2 linked regions of the Flexistipes sp. genome follow. The protein of the gene in region 1 interacts with the protein of each later gene in a pairwise test. Links are inferred from orthologs where the notes say so. Each region holds a gene or a part of one and is shown on either strand. Other genes may lie near its edges.

Evidence for each region.
Region 2: the proteins of UMU13_RS00645 (region 1) and rplL interact in binary tests that used the Escherichia coli proteins (3 or more experiments, as listed by UniProt). The link is inferred for Flexistipes sp. from one-to-one orthologs.

Annotation. Positions count from the first base shown.
Region 1 is NZ_JAXKVW010000001.1:145,130-151,125, forward strand. What follows is about bases 2,009-5,996. They hold UMU13_RS00645 (DNA polymerase III subunit alpha), read left to right. Parts: upstream 2,009-2,310; coding sequence 2,311-5,796; downstream 5,797-5,996. Other genes in these bases: mobB (molybdopterin-guanine dinucleotide biosynthesis protein B), read left to right, coding at 2,009-2,301; thiD (bifunctional hydroxymethylpyrimidine kinase/phosphomethylpyrimidine kinase), read left to right, coding at 5,808-5,996. Also shown: UMU13_RS00630 (ComEC/Rec2 family competence protein), read right to left, coding at 1-1,392; UMU13_RS00635 (hypothetical protein), read left to right, coding at 1,406-1,612; more of mobB, read left to right, coding at 1,678-2,008. UniProt on the Escherichia coli protein: DNA polymerase III is a complex, multichain enzyme responsible for most of the replicative synthesis in bacteria. This DNA polymerase also exhibits 3' to 5' exonuclease activity. The alpha chain is the DNA polymerase catalytic subunit.
Region 2 is NZ_JAXKVW010000003.1:165,273-168,089, reverse strand. It holds rplL (50S ribosomal protein L7/L12), read right to left. Parts: upstream 1,693-2,817; coding sequence 1,309-1,692; downstream 1-1,308. Other genes in the region: rplA (50S ribosomal protein L1), read right to left, coding at 2,328-2,817; rplJ (50S ribosomal protein L10), read right to left, coding at 1,710-2,231; rpoB (DNA-directed RNA polymerase subunit beta), read right to left, coding at 1-1,211. UniProt on the Escherichia coli protein: The binding site for several of the GTPase factors involved in protein synthesis (IF-2, EF-Tu, EF-G and RF3). Is thus essential for accurate translation.

The DNA.
Region 1 (5,996 bases):
ATGTTTTTTTAAATAATCTTTTTTATTCACTGTATTTGATCTTGTTTTAAAAATATATCTGCACCCCGGAGATACTTTGTTTACACATATATTTGAAAATTTTTTCGTCTTGTTTTGAATTTTTATATACATGTTTTTTCCGTCATAAATATTTATATCTCCGGATTCAAAGTTTTCCAAAGAAAGTTCAGCCGCCAAAGGTAAAAAGCTATACTTGAAATCGGAATACCACCCTTTGTAAAAAATTTCTTTTCTATTGCCGTCAATATTGATAAATCCTTTCGACCTGATCATTTTAGGTATATAAATGCCATCGGGGCTTTTTTGGGGAATCAGCGGAAGCAGCAGAACAAACAAAAGTAAAATTCTACGCTTTAAAAGTACAACTAAAAGCATCAGTAAAATAACCGTTACAAAGATATTATAGTCGATTTTGTTCAAAACAAAGAAAGAATATGTCCATTTGTACAGTAAATCTAAAACATCCTTAGTGAGATTCTCAAAAACAACTAACGGATTAATCAGAACTGCCGGACTTACAAGATAACCAAGTCCCAATATAATCAACACTGAAATAAAGGGGAGCATCACTATCGTATTTAATACGCTCATATAATTAAAATTGCCAAAATAGTAAAGAATAAAAGGCGAGGTAAACACAGTGGCCGCTACCCCCACCTTCACCGGCTCTGTGAACCAGGAGAATCTGCCCCGATCTGCATCCTCTTTTCTATTGCGGAGAAAATAAACAATACCGAAAACGGCAGAAAAGGAAAGAAGGAAAGAGATATCATTTGTTATCTCAGGATCAATAAGCATAAAAATACCGGCAGCAAACAGTATCATTTTTCTCAGTTCTGTTTTCACATCAAAAAAATAAGCGGTCATCACAATGAGCGCAAAAAGTACTGCTCTGATTACGGTAATTTTAAAGCCTGTAAACGGCACAAGTAATATCAAAAAAGGCAGCGATATCAGAAAGCGAAGTTTTATATGCAGAAAAGATAACAGCCATAAGATTCCACCGAGAATTATTCCAACATGAAGCCCTGATATTGCAAGCAGGTGGTTTAGACCGGTAACAGTAAACTTATCCACCAAAGTATCCGACAGAAAATTTTTGTCTCCCATTACAAGGGCATTCGTCAGTCCTGCCTTAAGACCAGATGAATAATAAAGTTTTTCGGATAAATTTTTCCTCGAATACAGCAGGTCTGAAACAAGCGGCAGCCTGAACCTGTATTTATTTCCGCTGCTGTAAATATTAATTCCGTATTTCGTCATCTTTCGGACAAATTTCCCTGCTATAACGTCACCGGGCTCCAATTCCACATCACTGAAATATGTGCCGGCAGTTGTTTCATAGACATAGCTTGCATTTGTATCAAACATGTGCTCTACAACTATGAAACTATACTTTTCTGCTAAACCAAAAAATATTATAAGTATAAGTACAACAACCCGTATTCTTCTCTTTAAAAATAATAACACCAGCAGAAAGGAAGTAAACAGATGGGCAGTTGCTGAGAAGGGAAGCAGATTCAATAAAAGTGCGGAAACAAAAAACAATTCCACTTTTTTATTTTTAATCATTGCAGCATACACATATTAATTTTATATAATAGATATTAAAATGTAAATTTAATTTATCCCGATATTAATCAAGGAGCCTGAATAATGGAAAAATATATACCCGTTATCTCCTTCGTTGGTTCATCCGGAAGCGGAAAAACCACATTCCTGGAGCAAATTATTCCTGTTTTTATTGACAAAGGATATAGAATCGGCGCAATTAAGCATGACGCTCATAAGTTTGAAATAGACAAACCGGGAAAAGATTCCTACAGACTAAAGCAGGCGGGAGCAGAAATTGTCTGTATCTCTTCTGCTGAAAAACTTGCCCTGATACAGTCTTGTGATAATGAGTACAGTGTTGAAGAGCTTATTCTTAAATTTTTCGGCAATGTTGACCTGGTACTTACAGAAGGCTACAAAAAAAGTGATTTGCCCAAATTTGAAATTTATCGGAGTGCAAATAACAAACCGCCGTTGAATTTCACAAACAAAGAACTCATCGGAGTAGTGTCCGATGATAAACCGGATGTGGATGTCCGGGTATTTAGCTTTGCAGAAAAAGATGAAGTGGTTAGCCATATTCTGGCCATCGCAGCTGAAACCAGCCCTGAGGTTGTTATCACAGGGGTTGAGGAAAAATATCAAGGGCCGCTAAAAGAGTATTTGACAGCTCTGGCAACTCTTACTAACGTTAATAAAATAAAAGTAAAAATAGATATGGAATAGGTGAATTATATGCAGCAAAAGCAATTTGTACATCTTCATCTGCACTCCCAATATTCCCTCCTTGACGGTGCCATATTAGTCTCTGATCTGATGGAAAAGCTAAAAAGCCAGGGGGTAAAAGCGGCTGCGATAACCGACCACGGGACAATGCACGGAATAGTCGATTTTTATACCCAGGCGCTGAAAAACAATATTAAGCCAATAATAGGATGTGAAGTATATGTAGCTCCGGATGACAGAAAAAACAGAAACTACTCGAAACAAGAGGACAAGAATTACCACCTTATTCTTCTTGCCAAAAATAATAAGGGCCTGAAAAACCTTCAAAAGCTCGTATCTATAGCTCAGCTGGAAGGGTTTTATTACAAACCGAGAATAGATAAGGAAGTGCTTCAAAATCATTCCGAAGGGCTGATCGGCTTATCAGCCTGCCTTGCAGGTGAACCACAGAAACACATATTGAACAATGATTTTAAAAAAGCCAAAGAAGCTGCCCTGGAATACAGAGATATTCTTGGAAAAGATGACTATTATCTTGAACTCCAGGAAAACGGAATGGCCGAACAGAAAATTGTCAACAAAGGTCTTATAAATATATCACGGGAAACAGATATCCCCCTTGTGGCATCAAATGACTGTCATTACCTGAACAAAGGGGACGACAAGGCTCACCAAATCCTTATGTGTATCCAAATGCAGGAGACGATAAGCAGTACAAGCAAGCTGGAAATTCACTCCGATCAATTATATGTAAAATCACCGGAAGAGATGTGGGAAGCTTTTGCAGAAGTGCCCGAAGCTTGTGAAAACACCCTTAAAATAGCCGAACGCTGCAACGTTTCCCTCAATTTTGACGATCTGCATCTGCCGGAATTTGATATTCCTGAAGGGTACTCTGCAAACAGTTATTTTGAACATATTGCAAAACAGGGCCTCCATAAAAAACTTGCAGATATCCCTGCAGATAAACATAAAGCATATTATGAGCGTCTGAACAGTGAACTGGAAATTATCAAGATGAGAGGTTATGCCGGATACTATCTGATTGTGTGGGATTTTATCAACTATGCCAGGGAAAACAACATTCCGGTAGGCCCCGGCAGAGGATCAGGTGCAGGATCTCTGGCGGCTTATGCAATGGGGATTACCGATATAGACCCCATAAGGTTCAATCTTCTTTTTGAGCGTTTTCTCAATCCCGAAAGGGAAAGTATGCCCGACTTTGATATAGACTTTTGTATGAACAAAAGGGAGCAGGTTATAAAGTATGTGGTAAACAAATATGGTGATGACCGTGTAGCCCAGATTGTTACCTTTGGTAAGCTTTTGGCCCGCGGTGTTATCAGAGATGTGGGAAGGGTACTTGAGATACCTCTGAAAACCGTCGACAAAATCGCCAAACTTATCCCCGAAAAGCCCAACATGACTTTGAAAAAAGCCATCAGAGAGGACCCTGATCTGAAAAAGAACATAGAAAGCGTTGAAAACGGCAGGGAACTTCTGGAACACGCTCTGAAACTTGAGGGTCTTCTGAGAAATGCCGGTATGCATGCGGCGGGAATAGTTATCTCAGATAAGCCTCTGGTGGAATATGTGCCGCTCTGTAAGGGGCAGAACAATGAAGTCGTAACACAATTCGAGAAAAATACACTTGAAAAGGTGGGATTGGTTAAATTTGATTTCCTCGGGTTGAAAAACCTGACGGTAATTGATGAAGCAGTCCAACGGGTTAACACGAATAACAGTACAAAGCTTGATATCAATAAAATACCGCTGGATGATAAAAAAACATATGAAATGCTTTCCAGCGGAAATACTACAGGTGTTTTTCAGCTGGAAAGTACCGGCATGAGAAATCTGCTGAAAAAAATAAAGCCGACTACTTTTGAAGATATTATCGCCCTTGTAGCTCTATACAGACCGGGGCCGATCGGAAGTGGAATGCTCGATGATTTTGTAAAAAGAAAACACGGAACCCAGGAAATATCATACATACTGCCCGAACTGGAACCCATCCTAAAAGAAACGTACGGAATCATCGTATATCAGGAACAGGTTATGCAGATTGCCCAGGAAATAGGTGGATATTCCCTTGGCAATGCTGATCTGTTGAGAAGGGCAATGGGGAAAAAGAAGCCCGAGGAAATGAAAAAGCATAAACAAATATTTCTTTACGGTGATAAAAATCTCGGAATAGAGGGTGCCAAAGGACGGGGTTATGATCTGGAGATTGCTGAAAATATTTTTTCATTGATGGAGAAATTTGCCGAATACGGTTTCAACAAAAGTCACTCAGCTGCTTATGCAATGGTTGCCTATCAGACGGCTTATTTGAAAACCCACCATCCGATTGAGTATATGGCGGCACTTATGACTTGTGAGCTCGATAAAGGCGAAAAAGTGGTATCTTTTATTGAAGAATGCAAGAGAATGGGGATAGAGGTATTGCCTCCGGATATCAATAAAAGCTGCAAAGATTTCACCATTGACGACGGTTCTATAAGATTCGGTCTGGGTGCTTTGAAAAATGTGGGTTACGGAGCCATAGACTGTATCGTAGAAGAAAGGGAAAACAACGGCCCATTTAAAAGTATCTATGATGTCTGTAAACGGGTTGATTTAAGACAGGCAAACAAAAAAGTATTTGAAGCATTGATAAAAGCAGGGGCATTGGATGATTTCGGAAAAAACAGAAGGCAGCTTCTTCAGGTGCTGGAAACCGCTATTGATCTGGGGCAAAAGAAACAAAAATATAAAAAGGAAGGTGTGGTTACAATTGATGATTTGCTGAAAGACGCAAACAGTGATGATGACGATGAAGACGAATTTTACCCGGATGTGGAGGAAATGCCGGAAAACGAGCTGCTGAAGTTTGAGAAAGAGATACTTGGGTTTTACATAACGAATCACCCACTTTCAACCTATTCAGCTGTGCTGGACTTATTCTCCATGAAAACTACAGAACTCTCCGGATATTCTGACGATACGCAGGTGACATTGGGGGGTATTGTTAAAGCAATAAAAACCCATATCACCAAAAAAGGCGAAAGGATGGCTTTCGTAACACTGGAAGATATTGAGGGAACTATTGACCTGGTGGTATTCCCTTCAGTATTCAGGGAGCATGTCAGAAATATCGAAGAAGACAGAATTATTATTGTAAAAGGGAAATATAACAGTGATGAGGAGAAGGAATCTGTTCTGGTGGAAGAAATTTATGAAATCAACGAGGCTATTGAAACACTTGCAGATTCGTTGCTTATAAAACTCAATATGATAGGCTTCACAGAGGAAAGGCTGAGTAAACTAAAAAATATAATTACCCGTTATCAGGGAACCCTGCCTGTAAAACTTGAAATTGATAACCCTACAAAATATAAATTAAGTATGGAAGCCGGAGAAAATTTTGCAGTAAAACCCTCACTTTCTCTCTTTAAACAGATTGAAGATTTACTGGGCAGCAATACATATGAAATTATGCTAAAAGCATCCTAAAGGAGGTATCAATGCGGCAGGCACTGACCATAGCCGGCTCTGACAGTGGCGGGGGAGCCGGAATTCAGGCGGATTTAAAATCGTTCGCAGCTGCGGGAGTATATGGAACATCCGTTATAACGTCCGTAACTTCTCAGAATACACAGGGAGTTACTGATATTTTCAACCTGCCCCTCAGCTCAATAGAGTCTCAACTTGAT
Region 2 (2,817 bases), on another replicon or contig:
ACTCGGGATAGGTCATAACGTTTTTCATTAAAGAACAGATTATCAAACAGATTCTGTGCAGTCTCAAGAGTGGCCGGTTCACCCGGGCGCAACTTCTTGTATATTTCCAAGAGTGCTTCTTCCTGTGTTTTAACCTTGTCAGATGCTAAGATATCTCTTATGGCACTGTCGCTTGACTGCCTGTCAATACTCAAAACTTTAAAAGATTCTATACCGTTATCTTTCAACCTTTCAAGAATTTCTTCGCTGATAGGGGTGTTTGACTCTGCAATAATTTCCCCTTCCAGATCAGCAATATCTTCAGCTATATATGTTTCTTCAATATCCTCTATATTTATCGGTATATATTGGATTCCAGCTTTAACAAGCCTCTTTCTTGCTGCTTTTGTAATCTTGTAGTTAGCTTTTACAAGTATTTCACCGGTTTCATCTTTGATTTCACAGCTGTTTCTTCTGCCGATAATTTTTTCCGGATCAAAATCCTTAACCATCCCGTCATCAGTGAAATGTATCGTTTCTGTACCGTAATAAGTACCGAGTATTTTCTGTTCATCCAGACCAAGAGCTTTTAGAAGTACGGTTACGGGAATCTTCCGTTTTTTATCAATTCTGACATACATCACATTCTTTGCATCAAATTCAAAATCTATCCAGGAACCTCTGTAAGGGATTATTCGCGCACTATACAAGTGTTTTTCCACAACACTTTTTCCAGCCGTAGCATCTTCAAAAAATATCCCCGGGGAACGGTGTAACTGATTAACAACTACCCTTTCCACACCGTTAATGACAAATGTACCCCTTTCCGTCATTAATGGAATATCACAAAGATAAACTTCAGCCTCTTTTGCCGATAAAACGGATTTTTCATTGGTTTCTTCATCTATATCATAGTTCACCAAACGAACTTTTACTCTAAGCGGAGCAGCATATGTTGTTTTACGCTGTATTGCTTCAGATGCAGTATATTTTGCTTTATCAAGAGCATAGCTCACATATTCCAAAATAGATGTCTCATTGAAATCGGTAATGGGAAAGACTTCCCTGAATACCTGCTCCAGACCTTTTTCCAGTCTTTCGTGCGAAGGTACATGCTCCTGGAGCAGCTGGGCATATGATTCCTTCTGGACTTCGATTAAGTCCGGTAAATCTACCACCTGTCTGATTTTTGAAAAATTTAATCTTTCGATGGAATTTGAAGATTTTGTCATGTTTTCCACCTGCCGGGAATTATATTTTGATTACTAAGATACATTAAGGGCGCAGCTGCGCCCTTAATGAATATATTGCGTTAAATTTTAAAAATAGTTACTTTATTTCTATTCCTGCGCCGACTTCCTCAAGTTTTCCTTTGAGTTCTTCCGCTTCCTCTTTGGTAACACCTTCCTTAACAGGTTTTGGTGCACCGTCCACAAGAGCTTTGGCTTCTTTAAGGCCAAGTCCGGTTATCTCTCTGACAACCTTAATAACCTGAACCTTCTTATCACCAGCTGATGATAACACAACATCAAACTCAGTTTGTTCAGCAGCTTCTTCAGCAGCTTCGCCGCCTGCAGCCGCACCGGGAGCCATAGCCATAGGTGCTGCAGCAGAAACACCAAATTTGTCCTCGAGCTCTTTAACAAAGTCAGCCAGCTCGATAACAGACATATTTTCGATAAATTCAACTACTTGTTCTTTTGTGATAGACATATCCTATCCTCCATAAGTTAATTATTTTCTTTTTGATCCTTAATGGCATTAAGCACATTCAAGAAGTTCCTTGGAACATTTGCAAGAAGGGAAACAAAATTTCTTGCCGGCGCTGTCATGCTTCCTAACATTTTCGACAACAATTCCTCTCTGGAAGGTATATCCGCAAGGGCAATAATATCCTGTTCGCTTAACACTGCTCCTTCAAAATACCCACCTTTGATATCGAAAGCGTCGTATTCTTTGGCAAACTTTTTGAACTCTTTGGCAACTGCTGTTGGTTCTCCTTTAACAATGGCGCAAGCTGTAGGTTGTACAAGGTGCTCATGAAGTCCTTCTATTTCCTGTTTTTCCAGGGCCAGTTTCAAAAGTCTATTTTTAACAACTTTAAAGTTGCTGTCTAAAGATTTTATTGTACTTCTGACATTTTCCATCTGAGGAAAGTTCAATCCTTTAAAATCTGTAAGGAAAATTGCAGAAGCTTCGGATATTTCGGTTGAAAGTTCTTCTACTAACTGCTCTTTATCACTTCTTTTCAATTTAGTCCTCCTCTTTCCGGCCGCATCTATAACAACCGGTTTCCGCAGGATTTACGTTTGCACACCTGCTTCTTCAACCAGAATTACTTTCGATTTTTACAGTTTCAGTTCTCCAAGCAGTTGTTGTTGGTCAACTTTAAGTCCCGGTCCCATCGTTGTAGAGATATAAACTCCCCTTACATACTGCCCCTTGGCAGACTCGGGTTTCGCTTTTACCAGCGAATCGATCAAAGACTTAAGATTTTCAGCCAACTGTGTGCTTTCAAAACTTTTCTTTCCAACCGGGGCATGTATTATCCCGGCCTTGTCAACCCGGTATTCTATCATACCGGCTTTCAGATCACTTACCACTTCTTTAATATTGTTTGTTACTGTGCCCACTTTGGGGTTGGGCATTAACCCTCTTGGCCCTAATAACCTACCTAACTTACCTACGCTTGCCATCATGTCGGGTGTTGCAACTACCTTGTCAAAGTCAAACCAACCTCCCTGAATTTTGGTCACCAAATCGTCGTCGCCTACATAGTCAGCACCTGCGTCTTTTGCCTCCTGGGCTTTATCCCCTTTTGCAAAAACAAGAACTTTC